Linked DNA regions of Salipiger sp. CCB-MM3. The protein of the gene in region 2 binds, or shares a complex with, the protein of the main gene of each other region. Links are inferred from orthologs where the notes say so. Each region holds a gene or a part of one and is shown on either strand. Other genes may lie near its edges.

Region 1 (6,721 bases), 740 kb from region 2 along the record:
ATCACCGTGGGCCGCACCGGGCTCGACGACGAGCTAGAGATGATCCGCGAGCAGTTCCGCCGTTACGCCGTGGAAAAGGTCGAGCCCTACGCGCATGACTGGCACCTCAAGGATGATTACATCCCCATTGAGGTGATCGAGGAACTGGCGGAGATGGGGGTCTTTGGCCTCACCATCCCCGAGGAACACGGCGGCTTTGGCCTCAGCAAGGCGTCCATGTGCGTGGTCTCCGAGGAACTCTCGCGCGGCTATATCGGTGTCGGCTCGCTTGGCACCCGGTCCGAGATCGCCGCCGAGTTGATCATCGCGGGCGGCACCGAAGAGCAAAAGGCGAAATGGCTGCCCCGCATCGCCAGCGGCGAGACGCTGCCCACCGCGGTCTTTACCGAGCCCAACACCGGCTCGGACCTCGGCGCGCTGCGCACCCGCGCGGTAAAGGACGAGAGCGGCGATTACACCATCACTGGCAACAAGACGTGGATCACCCATGCCGCCCGCGCCCATGTGATGACGCTGCTCGCCCGCACCGATCCGGGCAGCGACAACTATAAGGGCCTGTCGATGTTCCTCGCCGAAAAGACCCCCGGCGACGACGAGATCCCCTTCCCCACCCCCGGAATGACCGGCGGCGAGATCGAAGTGCTGGGCTATCGCGGCATGAAGGAGTTCGAACTGGGGTTCGACGGCTTCAAGGTGAAGGGCGAGAACCTGCTCGGCGGCGAAGAGGGCAAGGGCTTCAAGCAACTCATGGAGACCTTCGAGAGCGCCCGCATCCAGACCGCCGCCCGCGCCATCGGCGTGGCGCAATCGGCGCTCGACGTGGGGATGCGCTATGCGCAGGAGCGCAAGCAGTTCGGCAAGCCGCTGATCGCCTTCCCGCGCGTTTCGGGCAAGCTGGCGATGATGGCGGTGGAAATCATGATCGCCCGCCAGCTCACCTATTTCTCGGCCCGTGAGAAAGACGAGGGCATCCGCTGCGACCTCGAGGCGGGGATGGCAAAACTGCTCGGCGCCCGCGTGGCTTGGGCCAATGCCGACAACGCGCTGCAAATCCACGGCGGCAACGGCTTCGCGCTGGAGTATTCGATCAGCCGCATCCTGTGCGACGCCCGCATCCTCAACATCTTCGAGGGTGCCGCGGAGATTCAGGCGCAAGTGATTGCACGTCGCCTGCTCGGCTGATCCCGGCCATATCGGACCACCGGCAAGGCCCCGCCCAGCGGGGCCTTTTTGCCCTGCGCGCCACGCAATCCGGCTACCCTGCTCTTGTCTGATCTGCATCAAGGCTGCGCCGCCGCCATCATGGTCTGGAGGGGCGAAATACATTCCAGGAGACTGATATGTCCTACAAGGAACAACTCGCCGACAAACGCCGCGAACTGCGCGAACTGCGCAAGGCCATCCCCGACACATTCGCGGGTTTCGTCGAGATGGAAAAGGCCGCCTCCGCCGAGGCCGCGCTGGACCACAAGCAGAAGGAATATGTGGCGCTCGGCATCGGCATCGCCATCCGCTGCGATTCCTGCATCCTCAGCCACGTCAGCGCGCTGGTCCGTCTCGGCGCCACCCGCGAAGAGATCGCCGACGTCTGCGGTATGGCGATCCAGATGGGCGGCGGGCCGGGCCTGATGTATGCCGCCAAGGCGCTGGCCGCCTATGATGAGTTCACCGCCGAAGGCTAAGCCCGCGACGGAATGCTCTGCGCGCTGCGTATCAGAGGGGTCACAGGCAGAAAGGACGCCCGATGAACCCTCTGATTGCAGCAGCAGCCGCCCTTTTCGTTTCCACCACCGCTCTCGCGGCCCAGCCGCAGGCTGCCTCCCAAGGCGGCCCGGGCGGTGACCCCATCAAGCAGATGGACGCAAATGGCGACGGCAGGGTCACCCTCGCCGAGGCCGAGGCGCAGAGCGCGCGCATGTTCGCCCGGCTCGACGCCAATCGCGACGGCAGGCTCTCGCAGGACGAAGCCCGCCCGCGCGGCCCGCGCCAAGGCTCGGCCAATCGCCCCGCCCCACGCGACGGCGCACCTGCGGGCCGGCCCGGCGGTCCGCGCATGGACAGCAACGGCGATGGCGTGATCACGCAGGCCGAATTCACCGGCGGCGCGCGGCAGATGTTCAAGCGCATGGATCGCAACGGCGATGGCGTGCTGAGCGGCGCCGAGATGACCCCGCCCAAGCGCCCGGGGACCTAGGCGGCACTTCGCCGCCCCCCTGCGCCAACAAAAAAGGCCCCGGCGGATCGCTCCACCGGGGCCTTTCATCTCTTGGAGCCAGAAGTCAGCCGCGCAGCGCGCCGCCGGTGGCCTTTTCGACCTTGGCGACGATCTTGGCCGCCACCTCTTCGATGTCCTTTTCCTTCAGCGTCTTGTCGCTGGGCTGCAGGCGCACGGTGATGGCGAGCGACTTCTTGCCCTCGCCGAGGCTGCCGCCGATGAACTCGTCGAACACGCGGACCTCTTCGATCAGCGCCTTGTCGGCACCCGCAGCGGCGCTCACCAGATCGAGCGAGGCAACCTCCGCATCCACGACAAAGGCAAAGTCACGTTCCACCGCTTGCAGATCGTTCTGCGCCAGCGCCGGGCGGGCCGCATCGGTCTTGCGCGGCAGCGGGATTTCCTGCGGGTAGAGCGTGAAGGCCACGACAGGGCCTTTCACGTCCATCTCCTGCAGCACCTTGGGGTGCAGCTCGCCGAAGACGCCCAGCACCTTCTTGGGGCCGAGGCAGAGCTTGCCGTGACGGCCCGGATGCCACCATTCCTCGGCGCCGCGAAGGATCTGCATCTTCGCCGGGGCCCCCATGGCCGCCAGCAGCGCCTCGGCATCGGCCTTGGCGTCGAACACATCCACCGGGCGCGAGGCGCCATGCACGTCCTTCGGACCGGTGCGCCCGACGAGAATGCCGGTCACCTGCGTCGCCTGCTCGCCCGGCTCACCGCCAGCGAAGGCCGGACCGCATTCAAAGAGCGCCATATCCGCAAAGCCGCGCGCCTGATTGCGCGAGGCCGCCTGCAGCAGCCCCGGCAGCAGCGAGGGGCGCATGTGACTCATCTCCGAGCTGATCGGGTTGGCCAGCATCGTGGCATCGGTGCCGCCGCCGAACATCTCGGCCGCCGCCTGATCGATGAAGCTGTAGGTCACGCACTCATTGTAGCCCAGCTCCGCCGTGGTGCGGCGGGCCACCTGCTCGCGCTTCTGCATCGGCGAGAGGATCGGCTTCGGCACGCCCGGCTGCGCGCGGCGCATGGGTTGCGGCTGCAGCTTGGTCAGCGAGGCGACGCGGGCCACCTCTTCCACCAGATCCGCCTCGCCCATCACGTCGGGACGCCAGCTCGGCACCGAGGCCATGTCGCCCTCGAGCGTGAAGCCCAGAGCGGTCAGCGTGGCGCGCTGCTCCTGTGCCGGGATCTCCATGCCGACGAGGCTGATCACCCGGTCGGTGTCGAGCTTATAGGCGCGGCTCACGTCGGGGATGGTGCCAGCAACGATCACCTCGGAGGCTTCACCGCCAGCGATCTCGAGGATCATCGCGGTCGCCGCCTCGATGCCCGGCGCCACCGAGGCAGGGTCGATGCCACGCTCAAAGCGATAGCGGGCGTCGGAATTGATCTTCAGCGCGCGGCCCGTGTAGGCGGTGCGGACGGTCTCGAAATAGGCCGCCTCGAGGAAGACATCCACGGTCTCGTCCGAAACGCCCGTGGGCTCGCCGCCCATGACGCCACCGAGGCTTTCGACGGTGTCCCCGGCCGAGATCACCACCATGCCCGGCTCGAGCGTGTAGGTCCGCTCGTCCAGCGCCTCCAGCGTCTCGCCGCCCTTGGCACGGTGCACGCGCAGGTCGCCCGACACCTTGCCCGCGTCAAAGACGTGCAGCGGGCGGTTGCGGTCGAAAGTGAAATAGTTGGTCACATCGACGAGGAAGCTGATCGGGCGCAGGCCGATGGCCTTCAGCCGGTCCTGCAGCCACTCCGGCGACGGGCCGTTCTTCACGCCGCGGATGACGCGGCCATAGAACACCGGGCAATCGTCAAGCGTGTCTTCGTCGATCGTCACGTTGATCGGCGAGGCGAAACTGCCGGGCACGGTGACCTCGGGCAGCGCCTTCAGCGTGCCAAGACCGCGCGCCGCAAGATCGCGGGCGATGCCATGCACACCCAGTGCGTCGGGCCGGTTCGGGGTGATGGCGATCTCGATCACCGGGTCGACCTTGGCCGGATCGTTCGCCGCCAACCAGTCGATGAACCGCTCGCCGACCTCGCCCGAGGGCAGCTCGATGATGCCGTCATGTTCCTCGGACAGCTCCATCTCGCGCTCGGAGCACATCATGCCGAAGCTCTCGATGCCGCGGATCTTGCCGACCTGAATGGTGGTGTCGATGCCGGGCACATAGGTGCCGGGCGTGGCCACGACAACGGTGATCCCCTCGCGCGCGTTGGGCGCGCCGCAGATGATCTGGCTCTCGCCCGCATCGGTCATCACCGTGCAGACGCGCAGCTTGTCGGCGTCGGGGTGTTTCTCGGCCTTGACCACCTTGCCGATTTTGAAATCGGACAGGCGCTCGGCGGGGTTCTCGACCCCTTCGACCTCGAGCCCCAGATCGGTCAGTGCTTCGGTGATCTCGTCCACCGTGGCGGAGGTGTCGAGGTGGTCTTTCAACCAGGAAAGCGTGAATTTCATCTCTCGGCCCGGCTTGGTTTCGCTTGGGTCCGGTCCTTAGCGGAATGAGGCGGAAGGGGAAAGGGGGTTGGCCTCAGCGCGGGGCGTGCGCGGCCTCTGTGCTGCCCGAAGGGCGAAAGGGGCGCTGCCCCTCTTGGCCTGCGGCCAATTCACCCCGGGATATTTGTGCCAAGAGGAAGCGACGGGGGCAGTGGCAGCCCGGGCCGCCACCGCCGGCATCGGGCTCAGACGATCTTGCAGGCGTCTTCCATGCTCAGGCGCGGCAGGCGGTCGAACACTTTCGACGGCTCGCCATAGCCGAGGTTGATCATGAAGTTCACCTTCCACGTGGTGCCCGCAAGGAAGGCCTCCTCAACCGCCGCCGGATCGAAGCCGGACATCGGGCCGCAGTCGAGCCCCAGCGCGCGCGCGGCCAGCATCAGGTAAGCGCCCTGCAGCGAGGAGTTGCGGAAGGCGGTGTCGTTGATCATCGCCTCGGATCCGGTGAACCACGGCTTGGCGTCGGCGTGCGGGAAGAGCTCGCCGAGCTTTTCGTAAAATTCGATGTCGTGGCATACGATCACCGTGACCGGCGCGGTCATGGTCTTCTCGCGGTTGCCGCTGGACATGGCCGGGCTGAGCTTTTCCTTGGCGTCTTTGCTGCGCACGAAGACGAAGCGCGCCGGCGCGCAGTTCGCCGAGGTCGGGCCCATCTTGGTCAGGTCATAGAGCTTTTCGAGGATCTCCTCGGGGATGTCCTTGTCCTGCCACGCGTTCTGCGAGCGCGCCTCGAGGAACAGCGTGTCGAGGGCGGCGGCGTCGAGCGCGCCGGGGAGTGCGATATCTTTCATCAATTTATGCCTTTCGAGCGGTCATGCGGGTTCGGCCACCGCGCCCTGCATCTGCGGGCGGGCGACCTCGAAGGTCTGTGCGAGGTCGGCGATCAGATCCTCGGAGCCGCGCGGCCCCATGATCTGCACGCTGAGCGGCCCGTCCGAGGTCCATGCCACGGGCAGGGTCAGAACCGGAAGCCCAAGGATCGAGCCGGGACGGGTGAAACCGGTCATGCCCGAGATCATCCGGGCGATCTCGGCGCCCTGCGCGTGCACCAGCGCCTCGGCCTGCGGCGCCACATCAGCAAGGCCGGGCAGCACGATCAGATCGGCGGCACCGAAGATCTCGGCCTCGGTGCGGGCCATGGCGATCTCGCGGATCTGCCGGGCGCGCAGATAGGCCTGCGCCGGAATGCCCGCCGCCTGCGCCAGCCGCGCGCGCACCTGCGTGCCATAGGTTTCGGGCGCGTCGCGCAGCCGGTCGGCATGCACCGTCGCGGCCTCGGAGATGGCGATGACATTCGCCGGTTCGGTCAGATCCGAGAAGAACCCCATGTCGAGCGAGACGGTCTCATGCCCCTGCCCGCCAAGCGCGGCGCGCAGCTCGGCCATGGCGGCGCGCATCCGCTCCGAGGCGCCCTCGACGAAGCCGCCGCGGTCGAACCCGATGCGCAGGCGGCCGGGGTCTTGGGCGGTGGCGCGGGTGCGCCCGCCGGAGATCACCGACAGCACGCGCCGGGCGCAATCGACGCTGGCGGCGAGCGGGCCGACGGTGTCCTGCGTCCAGCTCAGCGGCATGGCCCCGGTCAGCGGCACCACGCCAAGGCCGGGCTTGAAGCCGACGACGCCATTGCAGGCGGCGGGCACACGGATCGAGCCGCCGGTGTCCGAGCCGAGCGCCGCGGGCACCAGCCCCATGCCCACCGCGACGCCCGAGCCGCTGGAGGAACCGCCGGGCACGCCGCCCGGCACCGCCGGGTTCTCGGGCATGCCGTGGTGGTGGTTCTGCCCGGTCGGGCCCATGGCGAACTCGGACATCTGCAGCCGCCCGAAATCCACCGCGCCCGCAGCGTCGAGCCGGTCGAGCACCGCCGCGGTGCCCTGCGCGGTCTTGCGCGCCGAGGGGTGACCGCCACAACCGATGGTCGAGCCCTTGCGGTCGAACATGTCCTTATGCGCCATAGGCACCCCCTGCAGCGGACCCAGCGGGGCACCGTCGCGGCGGGCGAGATC
Region 2 (6,660 bases):
GTGGCACTTTTCCACGCGGCGAAACGCGAACCAACGTGAAACGCCGCTTATGGGTCTTTTGACGCCAAGAGGTTGCTGAAATGTCGCCGTCAGCCGCTGCCAGCCGGGAGAGGGCACTGGACGCCCGCCGGGGCCTGCCCTATCACCCGGCAAGACCCATCCGCACCGACCCCATCCGCTCTGAGGGACAACAGATTATGTCGCGCTACGACCCCGCCACGATCGAGCCGAAATGGCAGGCCGCCTGGGAAGAGGCCCTGACCTTCAAGGCCACCCGCTCGGCCGACAAGCCGAAATACTACGTGCTGGAAATGTTCCCCTACCCCTCGGGGCGCATCCACATCGGCCACGTCCGCAACTACACGATGGGTGACGTGATCGCCCGCTACAAAAAGCAGAACGGCTTCAACGTGCTGCACCCGATGGGCTTTGACGCCTTCGGCATGCCCGCCGAGAACGCCGCGATGGCTTCGGGCGGTCACCCCAAGGACTGGACCTATTCCAACATCGACACGATGGTGGAGCAGATGAAGCCGCTGGGCTTTGGCCTCGACTGGTCGCGCATGTTCGCCACCTGCGATCCGGAATACTACGGCCAGCAGCAGGCGCTGTTCCTCGACATGCTCGATAAGGGGCTCGTCTACCGCAAGAACGCCGTGGTGAACTGGGATCCGGTCGACATGACCGTGCTCGCCAACGAGCAGGTCGAGAACGGTCGCGGCTGGCGCTCGGGCGCGCTCGTGGAGCGCAAGGAACTCACCCAGTGGTTCTTCAAGATCTCGGACTTCTCGGGCGAGCTGCTCGACGCGCTCGACACGCTCGATGACTGGCCCGCCAAGGTGAAGCTGATGCAGGCGAACTGGATTGGCCGCTCGCGCGGTCTGCAGTTCTCCTTCGACACGCTCAATGCCCCCGAGGGCTTCGACAAGATCGAGTGCTACACCACCCGGCCCGACACGCTGCACGGCGCGTCCTTCGTCGGCATCTCGCCGGACCATCCGCTCGCCAAGGAGCTGGAGCAGGGCAACCCCGAGCTTGCCGCTTTCGTCGCCGAGTGCCGCCGCATGGGCACCTCGGAAGAAGAGCTGGAGAAGGCCGAGAAGCGTGGCTTCGACACCGGCATCAAGGTGCGTCACCCGTTCGACGACAGCTGGGAACTGCCGGTCTATATCGCCAACTTCATCCTCATGGATTACGGCACCGGCGCGATCTTCGGCTGCCCGGGCCACGACCAGCGCGACCACGACTTCTGCAGCAAATACGACCTGCCGATCGTCGAAACCTTCGTGCCGCTCGAGGGTGAGATCGACATCCAAGCAGAGCCCTTCGTTCCCGCCAAGACCGAGAAGGTGCGCTACACCCGTCTCGTCGCCGGGGAAGAGGTGCAGACCGGCGAAGAGGCCGTCAACGCCGCCGTCGACTTCTGCGCGTCGAAAGGCATCGGCGAAGGCGTGACCAAATACCGCCTGCGCGACTGGGGCCTGTCGCGCCAGCGCTACTGGGGCGCGCCGATTCCCGTGGTTCATTGCGAGGCTTGCGGCGTGGTGCCCGAGAAGAAGGAAAACCTTCCGATCGCGCTGCCCTACGACGAAGACGGCACGCCGATCGACTTCTCGGTGCCGGGCAACCCGCTCGACCGTCACCCCTCGTGGCGTAACTGTTCCTGCCCGTCCTGTGGTGCCCCGGCGCGGCGCGAGACCGACACGATGGACACCTTCGTCGATTCGAGCTGGTACTTCGCCCGCTTCACCTCGCCGCGCGCCGAGACGCCCATCGACATGGCCGAGGCCGAGTATTGGATGAACGTCGATCAATATATCGGCGGCATCGAGCACGCGATCCTGCACCTGCTCTATTCGCGCTTCTTCGCCCGCGCGATGCACATCACCGGCCACCTGCCCGAAAAGAGCAAGGAGCCGTTCAACGCGCTCTTCACCCAAGGCATGGTGACCCACGCGATCTATCAGACGCGCAACGCCGAAGGCCGCCCGGTCTACCACTACCCCGAGGCGGTGGAACTGAAGGACGGCAAGGGCTTCCTTGCGGACGGCACCGAGGTCGAGATCATCCCCTCGGCCAAAATGTCCAAGTCCAAGAACAACGTGGTCGACCCGGTCGCGATCATCGGCCAGTACGGCGCCGATACCGCGCGCTGGTTCGTGCTGTCGGACAGCCCGCCCGAGCGTGACGTGGAATGGACCGCTTCGGGGGCCGAGGCCGCGTCCAAACACCTCGCACGGGTCTACCGCATCGCCGCAGAGATCGCCGAGTCGGACGCGCCCGAGAGCGCAGAAGACAAAGCCCTGCTGCGCGAGATGCACAAGGCGATCCACGATGTGACCATGGGCGTCGAAAGCTTCGGCTTCAACGCGGCCATCGCCAAGCTCTATGCCTTCACCGGCGTGCTGGGCAAATCCAAGGCAGGCGGCGCGGCCAAGCGCGAAGCGGCCAAGGTTCTGGCCCAGCTGATGTCGCCGATGACCCCGCACCTGTCCGAGGAAGTCTGGCAGCTGCTCGGCGGCGAAGGGCTGATCGCCACCGCGCCTTGGCCCAAGGCCGACGAGGCGATGCTGGTCGAAGACAGCGTGACCCTGCCGATTCAGGTCAACGGCAAGCGCCGCGGAGAACTGACCGTTCCCAAGGACATGCCCAAGGAAGAGATTGAAAAACTCGTCCTCGCACATGATGCTGTGGTGCGGACCCTCGAAGGGGCCGCGCCGAAGAAACTCATCGTGGTGCCGGGCCGGATCGTCAATGTGGTCGCCTAATCGTCGAACCTTTCTCGCAGCCTGCGGCGCGCTTGCGCTCGCGGGCTGCGGATTCACCCCGGTTTACGGGCCGCAGGGGGGCGGGCAGGCGCTGCTCGGCCAGATCGCGCTGAGCGATCCGGACAGCCCCAACGCCTATCTCTTCAACCGCCGGATCGAGGAGCGGCTGGGCCGCGCGCCAAGCGGCGCGCCCTATCAGCTCGAGACGACGATCCGCACCGAAAGCGCCGGGCAGGGCTCGCTCGCTGACGGCAACACCACCCGCATCCGTCTGGTCGGCGACGCCAGCTTCAAACTGCGCGACACGGCCAGCGCCGAGACGCTGACCGAAGGCTCCACCTCGTCCTTCACCGGCTATTCCACCACCGGCTCGACCGCGGCCACGCAGGCCTCGGAGCGCGACGCCGAAGAGCGGCTGATGATCATGCTCGCCGACCGGGTGATCGACCGGTTGATGCTGGTCGCTGCAGACCTGCCGCAATGAAGCTTTCCGGGCGCGACGCACAGGCCTTCTTCCGCAAGCCGGATCCCACGCGGTCCGGCGTGCTGCTGTTCGGCGAGGACGCCATGCGCGTTGCCCATCGCCGGCAGGAGGTGATCGCCGCTCTGGTCGGTCCCGAGGCCGAGGCGGAAATGCGGCTCACGCGGATGTCGGGCGGTGATCTGCGCAAGGATCCCGCGATGCTGCTCGACGCGGTAAAGGCGCAGGGGTTCTTCCCCGGCCCGCGCGTGGTGTTCGTGGAAGAGGCGACCGACGGGCTGGCCAAAATCATGGGCGCGGCGCTCACCGACTGGCGCCCCGGCGACGCGCAGATCATCGTCACCGCGGGCCAGCTCACCGCCAAATCCGCCCTGCGCAAGCTCTTCGAGGCCGCGCCCGAGGCGCTGGCCATCGGCATCTACTCCGATCCTCCGGGCCACGACGAGATCGAGGCCGCGCTGACCAAGGCCGGGCTCACCCAGGTTGATCGCGCCGCCTTCGATGCGCTCGATCATCTGGCCCGCGCGCTGGAGCCGGGCGACTTCCGGCAGGTTCTGGAAAAGCTCGCGCTTTACAAGCTCGACGATCCCGCGCCGCTGATGCCAGAGGAGGTCGCCGCCTGCGCGCCCGCCTCCATCGAGGCAGAGCTTGACGACATCCTGCATGTGGTGGCCGAGGGCCGCTCGCCCGAGATCGGCCCGCTGATGCAGCGGCTGGAAGGGCAGGGCGTGGCACCGGTGACGCTGCTGATCATGGCCATGCGCCACTTTCGCGTGCTCTACACGCTGGCCTCGGCACAGGGCGGCCCGCAAGCGGGCGTGCAGCGCCTGCGCCCGCCGCTCTTCGGCCCGCGCCGCGACCGTATGGTGCGTCAGGCCTCGGGCTGGAACGCCGACCGGCTCGAAGACGCGCTGTCGATGCTGATGGAGACCGATCTGTCGATCCGCTCCGCCGGGGCCCGCGCGCCCGCCATGGCGCTGGTCGAGCGCAATTTCGTGCGCCTCGCCTGGCTTGCCTCGCGGCGCTAGCCGCCCTTTTCCCGCTCCGCCAGCGTCTCCAGCTTGCCCATCTGCCAGAGCTTGATCTCGCGCGCCAGCCGCAGCGTGGGCTTCACCATGAACAGCACAGAGCCCACGGTGAAGAACCAGATCGCGATGGTTTCATACTGCTTCCAGAAGAACAGCACAGAGCCGATGGTGAAACAGACCGCCGCGCCGAAATCGACGAGCGTGTGGGCAATCTCGAAAAGCGCGTAGACGCGCCGCGTGTCGGCGTTGCGCTGCCGATTGGCGTGGTTGAACAGCTTCATGGGCCAGAAGATGGCGCGCCGCCGGCAAAGGAAAAGGCCCGGCGCTGGTGCACCGGGCCCTCTGGTCCTGCCAAGCAGCGCGCTTTAGCGCGACAGCCCGCCGTGCAGCGTCGGCACGTCCAGCGAGGCGAAACCGTAGTTCCGCAGCCAGCGCAGATCGGAATCAAAGAAAGCGCGCAGGTCGGGGATGCCGTATTTCAGCATGGCGATCCGGTCGATACCCATGCCGAAGGCAAAGCCCTGCCATTCGTCGGGATCGATGCCGCCCGCCTGCAGCACCTTGGGGTGCACCATGCCCGAGCCCAGAACCTCCAGCCAATCGTCGCCCTCACCCACGGTGACCGAGCCGTCTTTCCACTGGCACTGGATGTCCACTTCGGCCGAAGGCTCGGTGAAGGGGAAGTGCGAGGCGCGGAAACGGGTCTTCACCGAGCGGCCGAAATAGGCCGAGAAGAACTCTTCCAGCACCCACTTGAGGTTCGCCATCGAGATATCCTTGTCGATAGCAAGCCCCTCGACCTGATGGAACATCGGCGTGTGGGTCTGGTCGTAATCGGCGCGGTAGACGCGGCCCGGGCAGATGATCCGCGTCGGCGCGCCGCCCGCTTCCATCGAGCGGATCTGCACCGGCGAGGTGTGGGTGCGCAGCACATGCGGCGGGCGCTCGTCGCCCTCGGCACGGTGCATATAGAACGTGTCCATCTCGGCGCGGGCCGGGTGGTGGCCGGGGATGTTCAGCGCGTCGAAATTGTACCAGTCGGTCTCGACCTGCGGGCCTTCGGCCACGGCAAAGCCCATGTCGGCAAAGATCGCGGTGCATTCTTCCCAGACCTGGCTGACCGGGTGGATGCTGCCGACGCGGCGGTTGCGCCCCGGCAGGGTGACGTCCAGCCATTCGGCCTGCAGACGCTCGTTCAGCGCCGCATCCGCCAGCGCCGCCTTCTTGGCGCCGAGCGCCGCGTTGATCTCATCCTTCAGCGCGTTGAGCTTCGGTCCCATGACCTGCCGCTCTTCGGGGCTCATCTTGCCCAGCTCGCGCATCTTAAGGCTGATCTCGCCCTTCTTGCCAACGGCCTGCACCCGCAGATCCTCAAGCGCGGGTTCATCCGCCGCCTTGCCAATCAGGTCGATATACTTGTCGCGCAGGTCGTCCATTCGGGGCCTCTTCCGAGCATCTCTTCGGGGTCGTGCAGTACCGGCTGCGCGGGCTCTGCGCAAGGGCAGGGGCGCGCGGCTCTTCCTCTTGGTGAAAATATCCCGGGGGAGCCGCGCATCGCGCGGCGGGGGCGGAGCCCCCATAACAGGTCACAGGCCGAGGTAAAGGGCCGAGGTCACAGCCCAGCGAGAGCGCAAAAGAAAACGCCGCCCCCGAAGGAGCGGCGTTTCGAAACTCAGCCGTTGGCGCCTATCAGGCGGCCAGCGCGCCTTTCGCCTGGTCAACGATGGCGTTGAAGGCTTCCGGCTCGTGCACGGCGAGATCCGCCAGCACTTTACGGTCAACTTCGATGCCAGCCAGGTTCAGGCCGTTGATGAACTTCGAGTAGGTCAGAGCCTCGTCATGCGCGCGAACGGCAGCGTTGATACGCTGGATCCACAGAGCGCGGAAGTTGCGCTTGCGGTTCTTGCGGTCGCGGGTCGCGTACTGGTTCGCCTTGTCGACGGCCTGTGCTGCAACCTTGAAGGTGTTCTTACGACGGCCATAGTAACCTTTGGCTGCCTTGATGACCTTCTTGTGACGGGCGTGGGTGACTACACCACCTTTGACTCGTGCCATGGATCAGAACTCCTTGTTCAGCGGTCGTAGGGCATGTAGCCCTTGACGATTTTTGCGTCGGGAGCCGACAGCGTGGTGGTGCCGCGAGCGTCGCGGATGAACTTCGTGGTGCGCTTGATCATGCCGTGGCGCTTGCCGGCCTGACCAGCCACGACCTTGCCGGTCGCGGTGACCTTGAAGCGCTTCTTGGCGCTCGACTTTGTCTTCATCTTGGGCATTTTCGTCTCCTTAACGAAGTGCGTTCAGCGCGACTCGGCATGCCACAGGAGCCGGCCGCGCGGTTAGAGGCGCCCCTATAGGCGGGAGCGGGCTGCGGTGCAAGCCCTTA

What was found.
Region 1: the proteins of pheS (region 2) and pheT are in contact, whole or in part, in a crystal structure (PDB 6P24), measured with the Escherichia coli proteins. The link is inferred for Salipiger sp. CCB-MM3 from one-to-one orthologs.

What each region holds. Positions count from the first base shown.
Region 1 is NZ_CP014595.1:2,090,053-2,096,773, reverse strand. Bases 1,979-5,021 are described here. They hold pheT (phenylalanine--tRNA ligase subunit beta), read right to left. Parts: upstream 4,677-5,021; coding sequence 2,280-4,676; downstream 1,979-2,279. Other genes in these bases: AYJ57_RS10145 (malonic semialdehyde reductase), read right to left, coding at 4,901-5,021; AYJ57_RS10155 (EF-hand domain-containing protein), read left to right, coding at 1,979-2,194. Also shown: AYJ57_RS10165 (acyl-CoA dehydrogenase family protein), read left to right, coding at 1-1,182; AYJ57_RS10160 (carboxymuconolactone decarboxylase family protein), read left to right, coding at 1,341-1,682; more of AYJ57_RS10155, read left to right, coding at 1,745-1,978; more of AYJ57_RS10145, read right to left, coding at 5,022-5,506; AYJ57_RS10140 (amidase), read right to left, coding at 5,528-6,721.
Region 2 is NZ_CP014595.1:1,350,750-1,357,409, reverse strand. Bases 3,679-6,660 are described here. They hold pheS (phenylalanine--tRNA ligase subunit alpha), read right to left. Parts: upstream 5,714-6,660; coding sequence 4,643-5,713; downstream 3,679-4,642. Other genes in these bases: rpmI (50S ribosomal protein L35), read right to left, coding at 6,350-6,550; rplT (50S ribosomal protein L20), read right to left, coding at 5,967-6,332; AYJ57_RS06620 (YrhK family protein), read right to left, coding at 4,274-4,558; holA (DNA polymerase III subunit delta), read left to right, coding at 3,679-4,277. In the rest of the region: leuS (leucine--tRNA ligase), read left to right, coding at 198-2,768; LPS assembly lipoprotein LptE, read left to right, coding at 2,755-3,252; more of holA, read left to right, coding at 3,249-3,678.